Regions from separate parts of the Nonomuraea rubra genome, predicted to be linked through region 2. Evidence: riboswitches for the same ligand, from Rfam matches in the RefSeq annotation. Region 2 holds a riboswitch; the other holds the start of a gene.

Region 1 (5,283 bases), 3.2 Mb from region 2:
ACTTGAAAAAGCGAAGCGAGGCGCGCCCTGAGCACCGTCGCCGCGTCTTCGCGGTAGGAGGCCGAGCCGATCGATGCCGAGCGTCTACTGCACGCAGTGCGGGCACGCCAACCCCGAGGATGCCCGTTTCTGTTCCCGCTGTGGGTCACCGCTGACCAGACCCGAGGTCTCCGGGGATACCACATCGACGATCTCCGTCGCGGGAATCGAGGCGTACGAGGCTGAGACAGGCGACATGCTCCTGGCCGAGCGGGCGCTGGTCGAGCAGCTGCCGCCAGGCGCGGCGTTGCTCACCGTGACCAGGGGGCCCAACCAGGGCAGTCGTTTCCGGCTCGACAAGGACCTGACCACCACCGGGCGCCACCCGGAGAGCGACATCTTCCTCGACGACATCACCGTCTCCCGCCGCCACGTCGAGTTCTACCGCCACCGCGGCGGCCAGTTCTCCGTGCGCGACGTGGGCAGCCTCAACGGCACCTACGTCAACCGGGAGCGGATCGAGGAGGTTCCTTTGCACTCCGGAGACGAGGTGCAGATCGGCAAGTTCCGCCTTCTCTTCCTGATGCGGGGCAACTCCGGCGCATGAGCGGGCGCAGTGGGCGACTCAAGATGACGGGCGGCCGTTCGCGGGAGGCCGGATGAGCTCTCAGGCGGCACGCTCCCACATGAGCATCGGGGAGGTGCTCGCGCTCCTGCAGGGCGAGTTCCCCGACGTGACGATCTCCAAGATCAGGTTCTTGGAGGGCGAGGGGCTGATCGAGCCCGAGCGCAGCCCGTCCGGCTACCGTAAGTTCACCCACCTGCACGTGGAGCAGCTGCGCTTCATCCTCACCGAGCAGCGTGACCACTACCTGCCGCTGCGGGTGATCAAGGACAGGATGGCCGAGAGCTTCGGCCGGCCGCGCGCCCTGCAGCAGGCCCAGGAGACCAGGCTCAGCCGGGCCGAGCTGCTCGAGGCCGCCGGCATCGACGAGGAGACCCTCACCGAGCTCGAGGACTACGGCCTGCTGGCCGCCGTGGCCAGGCGCTACGACGAGGAGGCGCTCAAGGTGGCCCGCACCGTGGGCGCGCTGGCCCGGTTCGGGCTGCACGCCCGGCACCTGCGGGCGGTCAAGGCGGCGGCCGAGCGGGAGGCCGGTCTGGTCGAGCAGACGGTCGCCCCCATACTCAAGCGGCGCCGCCCGGGAGCCATCGGTGAGGCCGACGAGGTCGCCAGGGAGCTTTCCGCGCTGCTGCTCGACCTGCACGCATCCCTTGTGCGCACGGGCGTGCGATCGGTCCTGGGCCGCTGAGGCCGTAGCGAGCTGGGAGGCGAGGGCACATTCCAGGCCCGCTGGGTGTTACGTTGAATTGCGAAGCCAAGTCAGCAGAAGCGATGATCGAAGAGCTGTGCCGGGTGACCGGTCAGGAATACGGAGCAGCCCGTGTTGCAGATGGAGGTCGTGGGCGTTCGAGTTGAAATGCCCACTAATCAGCCGATCGTCTTGCTCAAGGAGGCACACGGGGAGCGGTTCCTTCCTATATGGATTGGCATGCCCGAAGCCACGGCCATCGCGCTGGCCCAGGCGGAGGAGCCTCCGCCGCGGCCGCTCACCCATGACCTCTTCCGCGACGTGCTGAGCGCCCTGGGTGTCGGCCTGCGTGCGGTCAACATCGTCGCGCTGCGCGACGGCATCTTCTTCGCCGATCTGGTGTTCTCCAACGGTGTGGAGGTGAGCGCGCGGCCGTCCGACTCGATCGCGCTCGCCCTGCGCACCGGGGCCCGCATCTTCGCCAGCGAGGAGGTCGTCCAGGAGGCCGGGGTGATCATCCCGGACGACCAGGAGGACGAGGTGGAGAAGTTCAGGGAGTTCCTTGACACGATCACTCCCGAGGACTTCGGCAGGGCGGGGTAGGTATTTCAGTGCATTTACGCTTCACGACGCGCCGAGCCGGATCGTTGACTGAGCATGGTCACGGTCCTACGGTGCAAGTGAAACCCGTGGTCGCCCTTTACGAACCCCCAGATCAGGCCACGGGATGAGAGAAAGCCGGAGGTCCGCGTGGCGGTCAGCAGCGGCGAGGGAAAGACGGCCGGCCAGGAAGATCCGGTGCGGCGCGAGAGCGCGCGGCAGCGTGCCGGGGAGCAGGGTCTGCTCTTCGACGAGCAGCCGACGGCGCTGCCGGGCGACATCGGATACCGCGGGCCGACGGCCTGCGCCGCGGCCGGCATCACCTACAGGCAGCTGGACTACTGGGCGCGCACGGGCCTGGTCGAGCCGACGATAAGGGCCGCGCACGGCTCGGGCTCCCAGCGGCTCTACAGCTTCCGCGACATCCTGGTGCTCAAGGTCGTCAAGCGGCTCCTCGACACCGGGGTGTCGCTGCAGCAGATCCGCACGGCGGTGCAGCACCTGCGTGACCGCGGGGTCGCCGACCTCGCGCAGATCACGCTCATGAGCGACGGTGTCAGCGTCTACGAGTGCACCTCGGCCGACGAGGTGATCGACCTGCTCCAGGGCGGCCAGGGCGTGTTCGGCATCGCGCTCGGGCGGGTCTGGCGAGAGGTCGAGGGCTCCCTCGCGGAGCTGCCGGGGGAACGCGCGGCGGTCGAGGACACCGTCCCGGCCGACCATCCCGCTGACGAACTGGCCCGCAGGCGCCGCGCCCGCCGTACCGGCTGAGATCCGGCCAGGAGAGGGCACGCGTGGTCCGGTGAGCGGTTATCGGGGCCTACCGTAGTAATCTAGGACAGTAAGGCTGACGACCCCGTGCGGGAGAGTCCCCGGGCACCTGGTCCCGGGGCGCCGAAGGAGCAACCCTCCCCGGAATCTCTCAGGCATCCAGTACCGCTCGGGTGAGGCAACTCTGGAAAGCAGGCGCGCCCGCCAGGCGCGCCTCACCGACGGTGCAAGCCCCACCGGGGGTGAAGCTCTCAGGTCGTGGCGCCGCCGCACATCGCGGGGCCGCGCTGACAGAGGGGGAGACCCGGCACTCGTCCGCGCCCTGGCGCCGGTCTCCATACGCCTCGGGAGGCACACCCCATGACCGATCTGTCAGCTCCGCCGTTCTCGTCCAGGCATATCGGCCCCTCGGAGCCCGAGCAGCTGCGCATGCTCGAGGCCGTGGGCTTCGAATCCGTCGCGGACCTGGTCGCGGTGGCCGTTCCCGAGGCGATCAGAGCCAAGGACAGGCTCAAGCTGCCCGCCGCGATCGGCGAGGCCGAGGCCATCGCCGAGCTGCGCGCGCTGGCCGGGCGTAACCGGGTGCTCACCTCCATGATCGGCCTGGGCTACTACGACACCGTCACGCCCGGCGTCATCCGCCGCAACCTGCTGGAGAACCCGGGCTGGTACACCGCCTACACCCCGTACCAGCCGGAGATCTCGCAGGGCCGCCTGGAGGCGCTGCTGAACTTCCAGACGGTCGTCTCCGACCTCACCGGCCTGCCCGTCGCGGGCGCGTCGCTGCTGGACGAGGGCACCGCCGCGGCCGAGGCCATGACGCTGGCCCGCAGGGCGGGCAAGTCGAAGAGCGACGTGTTCGTGGTGGACGCCGACGCGCTGCCCCAGACCAAGGCCGTGCTGGCCACCAGGGCGGAGCCGCTCGGCATCACGCTGGTCGAGCACGACCTGGACGGCGAGCTGCCCGAGTGCTTCGGGCTGCTCGTGCAGTATCCGGGCGCGTCCGGGCGGCTGCGTGACTTCCGCGCCGTGGCCGCCGCCGCGCACGAGGCGGGCGCGCTCGTCGTGGCCGCCGCCGACCTGCTGGCGCTGACGCTGGTCGCCGCGCCCGGAGAGCTGGGCGCCGACATCGCGATCGGGTCCTCGCAGCGGTTCGGGGTGCCGTTCGGGTTCGGCGGGCCGCACGCCGCGTACATGTCCGTACGCGAGGGCCTGCAGCGGCAGCTTCCCGGACGGCTCGTCGGCGTGTCCGTGGACGCCGACGGCGACCCCGCCTACCGCCTGGCCCTGCAGACCCGCGAGCAGCACATCCGCCGCGAGAAGGCCACCAGCAACATCTGCACCGCCCAGGTGCTGCTCGCCGTCATCGCCGGCATGTACGCCGTCTACCACGGCCCCGAGGGCCTGCGCGGCATCGGCCACCGCGTGCACCGCCACGCCACCGCCCTGGCCGAGGGGCTGCGCGGCGGCGGCGTGGAGATCGTGCACGGCGAGTTCTTCGACACGGTGCTGGCCCGCGTGCCCGGCAGGGCCGCCGCCGTCGTGGCCGCCGCGGCCGAGCGGGGCGTCAACCTCTGGCAGGTGGACGCCGACCACGTCTCCGTGGCCTGCGACGAGAAGACCGGCGCCGCCGAGCTGGCCCAGGTGTGGGCGGCGTTCGGCGTGAGCGCCGCGGTGGCCCCCGAGGACGCCCCCGACGCGCTGCCCGCCGACCTGCTGCGCGAGAGCCCGTACCTGACCCACCCGGTCTTCCACAGCCACCGCTCCGAGACCGCGATGCTGCGCTACCTGCGCAAGCTGCAGGACAAGGACATCGCGCTGGACCGCTCGATGATCCCGCTCGGCTCGTGCACGATGAAGCTGAACGCGACCACCGAGATGGAGCCGATCACCTGGCCCGAGTTCGCCGCGATCCACCCGTACGCGCCGGACGACCAGTCCGAGGGCTACCGCGAGCTGATCGGCACGCTGGAGGGCTGGCTGGCCGAGGTGACCGGCTACGACGCCGTCTCCATCCAGCCGAACGCCGGCTCGCAGGGCGAGTTCGCCGGGCTGCTGGCCATCCGCGCCTACCACCGCGCCAACGGCCACGGCGAGCGCGACGTGTGCCTCATCCCGTCCTCCGCCCACGGCACGAACGCCGCCAGCGCCATCATGGCCGGCATGCGGGTCGTGGTCGTGGCCTGCGACAGCGACGGCAACGTGGACCTGGCCGACCTGGACGCCAAGATCGACAAGCACCGCGACGCGCTGGCGGCGATCATGGTGACGTACCCGTCCACGCACGGCGTGTACGAGGAGACGATCACCGAGGTGTGCGCCAAGGTGCACGAGGCCGGCGGCCAGGTGTACGTGGACGGCGCCAACCTCAACGCCCTGGTCGGGCTGGCCAAGCCGGGCGAGTTCGGCGCCGACGTGTCCCACCTGAACCTGCACAAGACGTTCTGCATCCCGCACGGCGGCGGCGGCCCCGGCGTCGGCCCGGTCGCGGTCCGCGCCCACCTGGCCGGCTACCTGCCCGGCCACCCGCTCCACAACGGCACCCCGGTCGGCCCCGTCTCGGCCGCCCCGTACGGCTCGGCGGGCATCCTGCCGATCTCGTGGGCGTACGTCAGGATGA
Region 2 (5,283 bases):
GAGGCTGGCAGAGCTGGCCCTGGCGGCGGGCCTCCCCGAGGGGGTGCTCCAGGTTCTGCCTGGGGCAGGGGAGGTCGCGGGGGCCCGCCTGGTGGAGCATCCGGACGTGGCGAAGATCGTGTTCACCGGCTCGACCGAGGTGGGCAGGGAGATCGCGGCCAAGGCGGGGCGGCAGGTCAAGCGGGTGACGCTGGAGCTGGGCGGCAAGTCCGCGAACATCGTCTTCGCCGACGCCGATCTCGACAAGGCGGCGCGAACCGCGCCCTACGCCGTGTTCGACAACGCCGGGCAGGACTGCTGCGCCCGGTCCAGGATCCTCGTCCAGGCGAGCGTGTACGACGCGTTCATGGAGCGCCTGGCCGAGGCGGTACGCGGCGTCGTGGTCGGCGACCCCCTCGACGAGGCCACCGAGATGGGCCCCCTGATCAGCGCCGGGCACCTCGAACGGGTCCGCGGCTTCGTGGACGGCACCCCCCACCTCCAGGGGTCCTGCCCCGAGGGCAAGGGCTACTGGTTCCCGCCGACCGTCCTGACCCCCGAGGTCACCGACCGGGCGTTCACCGAGGAGATCTTCGGCCCCGTGGTGTCGGTGGTCAGGTTCGAGGACGAGGCGCAGGCCGTACGGATCGCCAACGACACCCCGTACGGCCTGAGCGGCTCCATCTGGACCCGCGACGTCGGGCGGGCGCTGCGCGTGGCCAGGGCCGTCGAGTCGGGCGCCCTGTCGGTGAACTCCCACTCCTCGGTCCGCTACTGGACCCCGTTCGGCGGCTTCAAGCAGTCCGGCCTCGGCAGGGAGCTCGGCCCTGACGCGCTGGCGGCGTTCACCGAGACCAAGAACGTCTTCATCTCAACGGAGTGACACACATGCAGCGGTTGCAGGATCGGGTGGCGGTCATCACGGGCGCGGGCAGCGGGATCGGGCTGGCCACGGCCCGCCGGTTCGCCGACGAGGGCGCCAGGGTGGTCTGCGCGGACGTCGACGAGGAGGCGGGTGTCAAGGCCGCGGCCGAGGTGGGCGGCCTGTTCGTCAAGGCCGACGTGACCAGCGAGGACGACGTCGTCCGGATGTTCGCGACTGCGCACGACGCGTACGGCAGTGTGGACGTCGCCTTCAACAACGCCGGCATCTCGCCGCCCGACGACGACTCGATCCTGGAGACCGGCCTCGACGCCTGGCGCCGCGTCCAGGAGGTGAACCTGACCAGCGTCTACCTGTGCTGCAAGCACGTCATCCCGTACATGCGCCGCCAGGGCAAGGGCTCGATCATCAACACCGCGTCGTTCGTGGCCGTGATGGGGTCGGCGACCTCGCAGATCTCCTACACCGCCTCGAAGGGCGGGGTGCTGGCGATGTCGCGGGAGCTGGGCGTGCAGTTCGCCAGGGAGGGCATCCGGGTCAACGCGCTGTGCCCGGGGCCGGTGAACACGCCGCTGCTGCGGGAGCTGTTCGCCAAGGACCCGGAGCGGGCGCAGCGGCGGCTGGTGCACGTGCCCGTGGGCCGCTTCGCCGAGGCGTCGGAGATCGCGGCCGCGGTGGCGTTCCTGGCCAGCGACGACGCCTCGTTCATCACGGCCAGCGAGTTCCTGGTGGACGGCGGCATCTCCGGTGCCTACGTCACGCCGCTGTAGGTGACGGTCATGGGTCCCGTCATCGGCATCACCTGTTACGCCGAGACCGCCTCGTTCACGGTCTGGCAGGACACCCCTGCCGCGCTGCTGCCGTACGCGTACGTGGAGCAGGTCGTGCGCGCGGGCGGCCAGCCGGTCCTGCTGCCGCCGGCCGGGGAGCCGGCCGGCCTGGTACGCCGCCTGGACGGGCTGATCCTGGCCGGAGGCGGCGACATCGACCCGGCCAGGTACGGCGCCGAGCCGCACGAACGCAGCGGCTACGTCCGGAAATTCCGCGATGAAGCAGAGTTCGCCCTGCTCGCCGCGGCCCTCGACGCCGGCCTGCCCTTCCTCGGCATCTGCCGCGGCCTCCAGGTGCTCAACGTGGCCCTCGGCGGCAGCCTGCACCAGCACCTGCCCGACGTGGTCGGCCACACGGACCACTGCCCGGGCCCCGGCCGCTTCGGGCACCTGCCCGTCACCCCCGTCCCCGGCACCGGCCTGGCCAAGGCGCTGGGCGAGGAGCCGGTGGCGGTCCCCCACTACCACCACCAGTCCGTGGACCGGCTCGCCCCCGGCCTGACGGTCACCGCCACCACCGAGGACGGCACGGTCGAGGCCGTGGAGTCCTCCGGGGCGTTCACCATGGCCGTGCAGTGGCACCCGGAGGCGGCCGCGGACCACGCGTTGTTCGAGGCGCTCGTGCACGCCTGCTGACGAGTCGTCCACATCCGGCCCGCGACGCGACAACAGCCCCTCGACGGCACTAGGCTGACGGACATCACCGTCGAAACCGTGCGGGAGAGCACCCTGACAAGCCGGTCAGGGTCCCTGAAGGAGCAAGCCCTCCCCGCGAACCTCTCAAGGCAAAGGACCGCACGGACGAGGTGTCCTCTGGAAAGCAGGCCCGCGGGCCTCGCCGAAGGTGAAAGTCCGGCAAAAGTCGGGCGAAGCTCTCAGGCATCGATGACAGAGGGGGAGGATGCTGGCATCCACTCCTGTCCTGAGGTGCGACAAATGTCCCGACCGACACCGCTACGAGACGTTCACGAGAGCCTCGGCGCCACCCTCACCGACTTCGCCGGGTGGCTCATGCCCCTCCGGTACGGCAGCGAGTCCGCCGAGCACCGGGCCGTCCGCGAGGCGGCCGGGCTGTTCGACCTCTCGCACATGGGCGAGATCTTCCTGACCGGGCCGCAGGCGGGCGAGGCGCTGGACTACGCGCTGGTCGGCCACCTGTCGGCGCTGGCACCCGGCCGGGCCAGGTACACCATGATCGTGAACGAGCGCGGCGGGGTGCTCGACGACCTCATCGTCTACCGGCTCGGGGACGAGGAGTTCATGGTCGTGGCCAACGCCTCGAACTACCAGAAGGTCGCCGCCGAGCTGCGGGAGCGCGCGAAGCCGTACGACGCGGTGGTGGAGGACCGTTCGGACCGGTACGCGCTGATCGCCGTCCAGGGCCCGCGCGCCCAGGAGATCCTCGCCACGCTCACCGACGCCGACCTCGACGGCCTCAAGTACTACGCTGGCCTGCCCGGCCAGGTGGACGGCCGGCAGGCGCTGATCGCCCGCACCGGGTACACCGGCGAGGACGGGTTCGAGCTGTTCGTGGCGAACCAGGACGCCGTGCCGCTCTGGCACGCGATCGCGGCGGCCGGCGAGCCGCACGGGCTCAGGCCCGCGGGCCTGTCCAGCCGCGACACGCTCAGGCTGGAGGCCGGCATGCCGCTGTACGGCAACGAGCTGAGCGCGGAGCTGACCCCGTTCGACGCGGGGCTGGGCAGGGTGGTGAAATTCGACAAGCCGGGCGACTTCGTCGGCAGGTCGGCGCTCGAGGCGGTCAAGGACGACCCGCCGCGGCGCAGGCTCGTCGGCCTGGTCGCGCGGAACCGCCGGGTGCCGCGCCACGGTTACCCGGTCACCAAGGACGGCGTCGTCGTCGGCGAGGTCACCAGCGGTGCGCCCTCCCAGACCCTGGGAAAGCCCATCGCGATGGCCTACGTGGACACCGGCGCCGAATCAGGCCTGGCCGTGGACATCCGGGGCAGCCATGAACCTATGGACCTGGTTGAGCTGCCCTTTTACAGGAGGAACAAGTGAGCAACATCCCTGACGACCTGAGCTACACCAAGGAGCACGAGTGGGTGGCCGGGCTGGACGACAGCACCACCGTGACGATCGGCATCACGGCCTTCGCCGCCGAGTCCCTTGGTGACGTCGTCTTCGTGCAGCTCCCCGAGGTCGGCTCGACCGTCGAGCCGGGCGACTCCGTCGGCGAGGTGGAGTCGACCAAGTCCGTGAACGAGATCTACTCCCCGGTCGGCGGCGAGGTCACCGAGGTGAACCAGTCCGTCGTGGACGACCCGGGTCTGGTCAACAGCGACCCGTACGGCGAGGGCTGGATGTTCAAGGTGCGCGTGGAAGGCGACCCCGAGGACCTGCTCTCACCCGAGGAGTACACCGCCCTGACCTCGGGCGACTCCTGACCCAACCGCCGGGGCCCCGCCGCGGGCCCCGGCCTTTCGAGAAGGGCGCACATCAATGGCGATCAGCGTCTTCGACCTCTTCAAGATCGGCATCGGCCCGTCGAGCTCCCACACGGGCGGCCCGATGGCCGCGGCGCACAAGTTCGTGCGCGGCCTGCACGAGGACGGCCTGCTGGAGCGGGTCGCGCGCGTGGAGGCCATCCTGTACGGCTCGCTCGGCCTGACCGGCAAGGGCCACGGCAGCGACAAGGCGGTCCTGCTCGGCCTGTCCGGCGAGAAGCCCGAGCTGGTGGACGTGGACACCGTCGACGCCCGGATCGCCGGGATGCGCGAGTCGGGCACCGTCAAGCTCTACGGCACCCGCGAGATCCCCTTCGTCGTCGGCGAGCACCTGGTCTTCGAGCGCAAGATCTCCCTGCCCGAGCACCCGAACGGCATGCGCTTCACCGCCTACGCCGACTCGGGCGAGCGGCTGCGGGAGAAGGTCTACTTCTCGGTCGGCGGCGGCTTCGTCGTGGACGAGAAGGCCACCGGCGCCGACCGCATCAAGCCCGACGACACCGTGCTGCCCTTCCCCTTCACCACCGGCGAGGAGCTGCTCAAGCACTGCTCGAACACCGGCCTGTCGATCTCCGCCCTGATGCTGGAGAACGAGCGGGCGTTCGGCCGTACCGAGGAGGAGATCCGCCGGGGCCTGCTGCACCTGTGGCAGGTCATGTCGGAGTGCGTGCGCCGCGGCATCTCCAAGGAGGGCGTGCTGCCGGGCGGCCTGAAGGTCAAGCGGCGCGCCAACCAGCTCTACCGCCGCCTGCAGTCCGAGTCGCCGGAGAAGGACCCGTTGCAGGCCATGGACTGGGTCACGCTGTTCGCCCTGGCGGTCAACGAGGAGAACGCCGCCGGCGGCCGCATCGTCACCGCGCCCACCAACGGCGCCGCCGGCATCATCCCGGCCGTCCTGACCTACTACACCCGCTTCGTCCCGCACGCCGACGACGACGGCGTGGTCCGCTTCCTGCTGACGGCGGGCGCGATCGGCGTGCTGTTCAAGGAGAACGCCTCGATCTCGGGCGCCGAGGTGGGCTGCCAGGGCGAGGTGGGCTCGGCCTGCTCGATGGCCTCCGCCGCGCTCACGGAGGTGCTCGGGGGCACGCCCGAGCAGGTGGAGAACGCCGCCGAGATCGGC

The links. Region 2 has a riboswitch for glycine ahead of gcvT (glycine cleavage system aminomethyltransferase GcvT). Riboswitches for the same ligand answer to the same signal wherever they lie in the genome.
Region 1: it holds a riboswitch for glycine, as region 2 does, so the genes downstream of both, gcvP (aminomethyl-transferring glycine dehydrogenase) here and gcvT (glycine cleavage system aminomethyltransferase GcvT) in region 2, are expected to answer to the same signal.

What each region holds. Positions count from the first base shown of each region.
Region 1 covers NZ_JACHMI010000001.1:7,336,482-7,341,764, reverse strand. Annotated here, with positions in the region: gene HD593_RS33460 (FHA domain-containing protein) at 74-586, shown strand; gene ftsR (transcriptional regulator FtsR) at 639-1,292, shown strand; gene HD593_RS33450 (bifunctional nuclease family protein) at 1,425-1,895, shown strand; gene HD593_RS33445 (MerR family transcriptional regulator) at 2,043-2,663, shown strand; glycine riboswitch at 2,744-2,841, shown strand; gene gcvP (aminomethyl-transferring glycine dehydrogenase) at 3,024-5,283, shown strand, end outside.
Region 2 covers NZ_JACHMI010000001.1:10,527,921-10,533,203, forward strand. Annotated here, with positions in the region: gene HD593_RS47910 (aldehyde dehydrogenase family protein) at 1-862, shown strand, start outside; gene HD593_RS47915 (3-oxoacyl-ACP reductase) at 868-1,632, shown strand; gene HD593_RS47920 (gamma-glutamyl-gamma-aminobutyrate hydrolase family protein) at 1,642-2,328, shown strand; glycine riboswitch at 2,400-2,498, shown strand; glycine riboswitch at 2,499-2,594, shown strand; gene gcvT (glycine cleavage system aminomethyltransferase GcvT) at 2,629-3,714, shown strand; gene gcvH (glycine cleavage system protein GcvH) at 3,711-4,100, shown strand; gene HD593_RS47935 (L-serine ammonia-lyase) at 4,156-5,283, shown strand, end outside.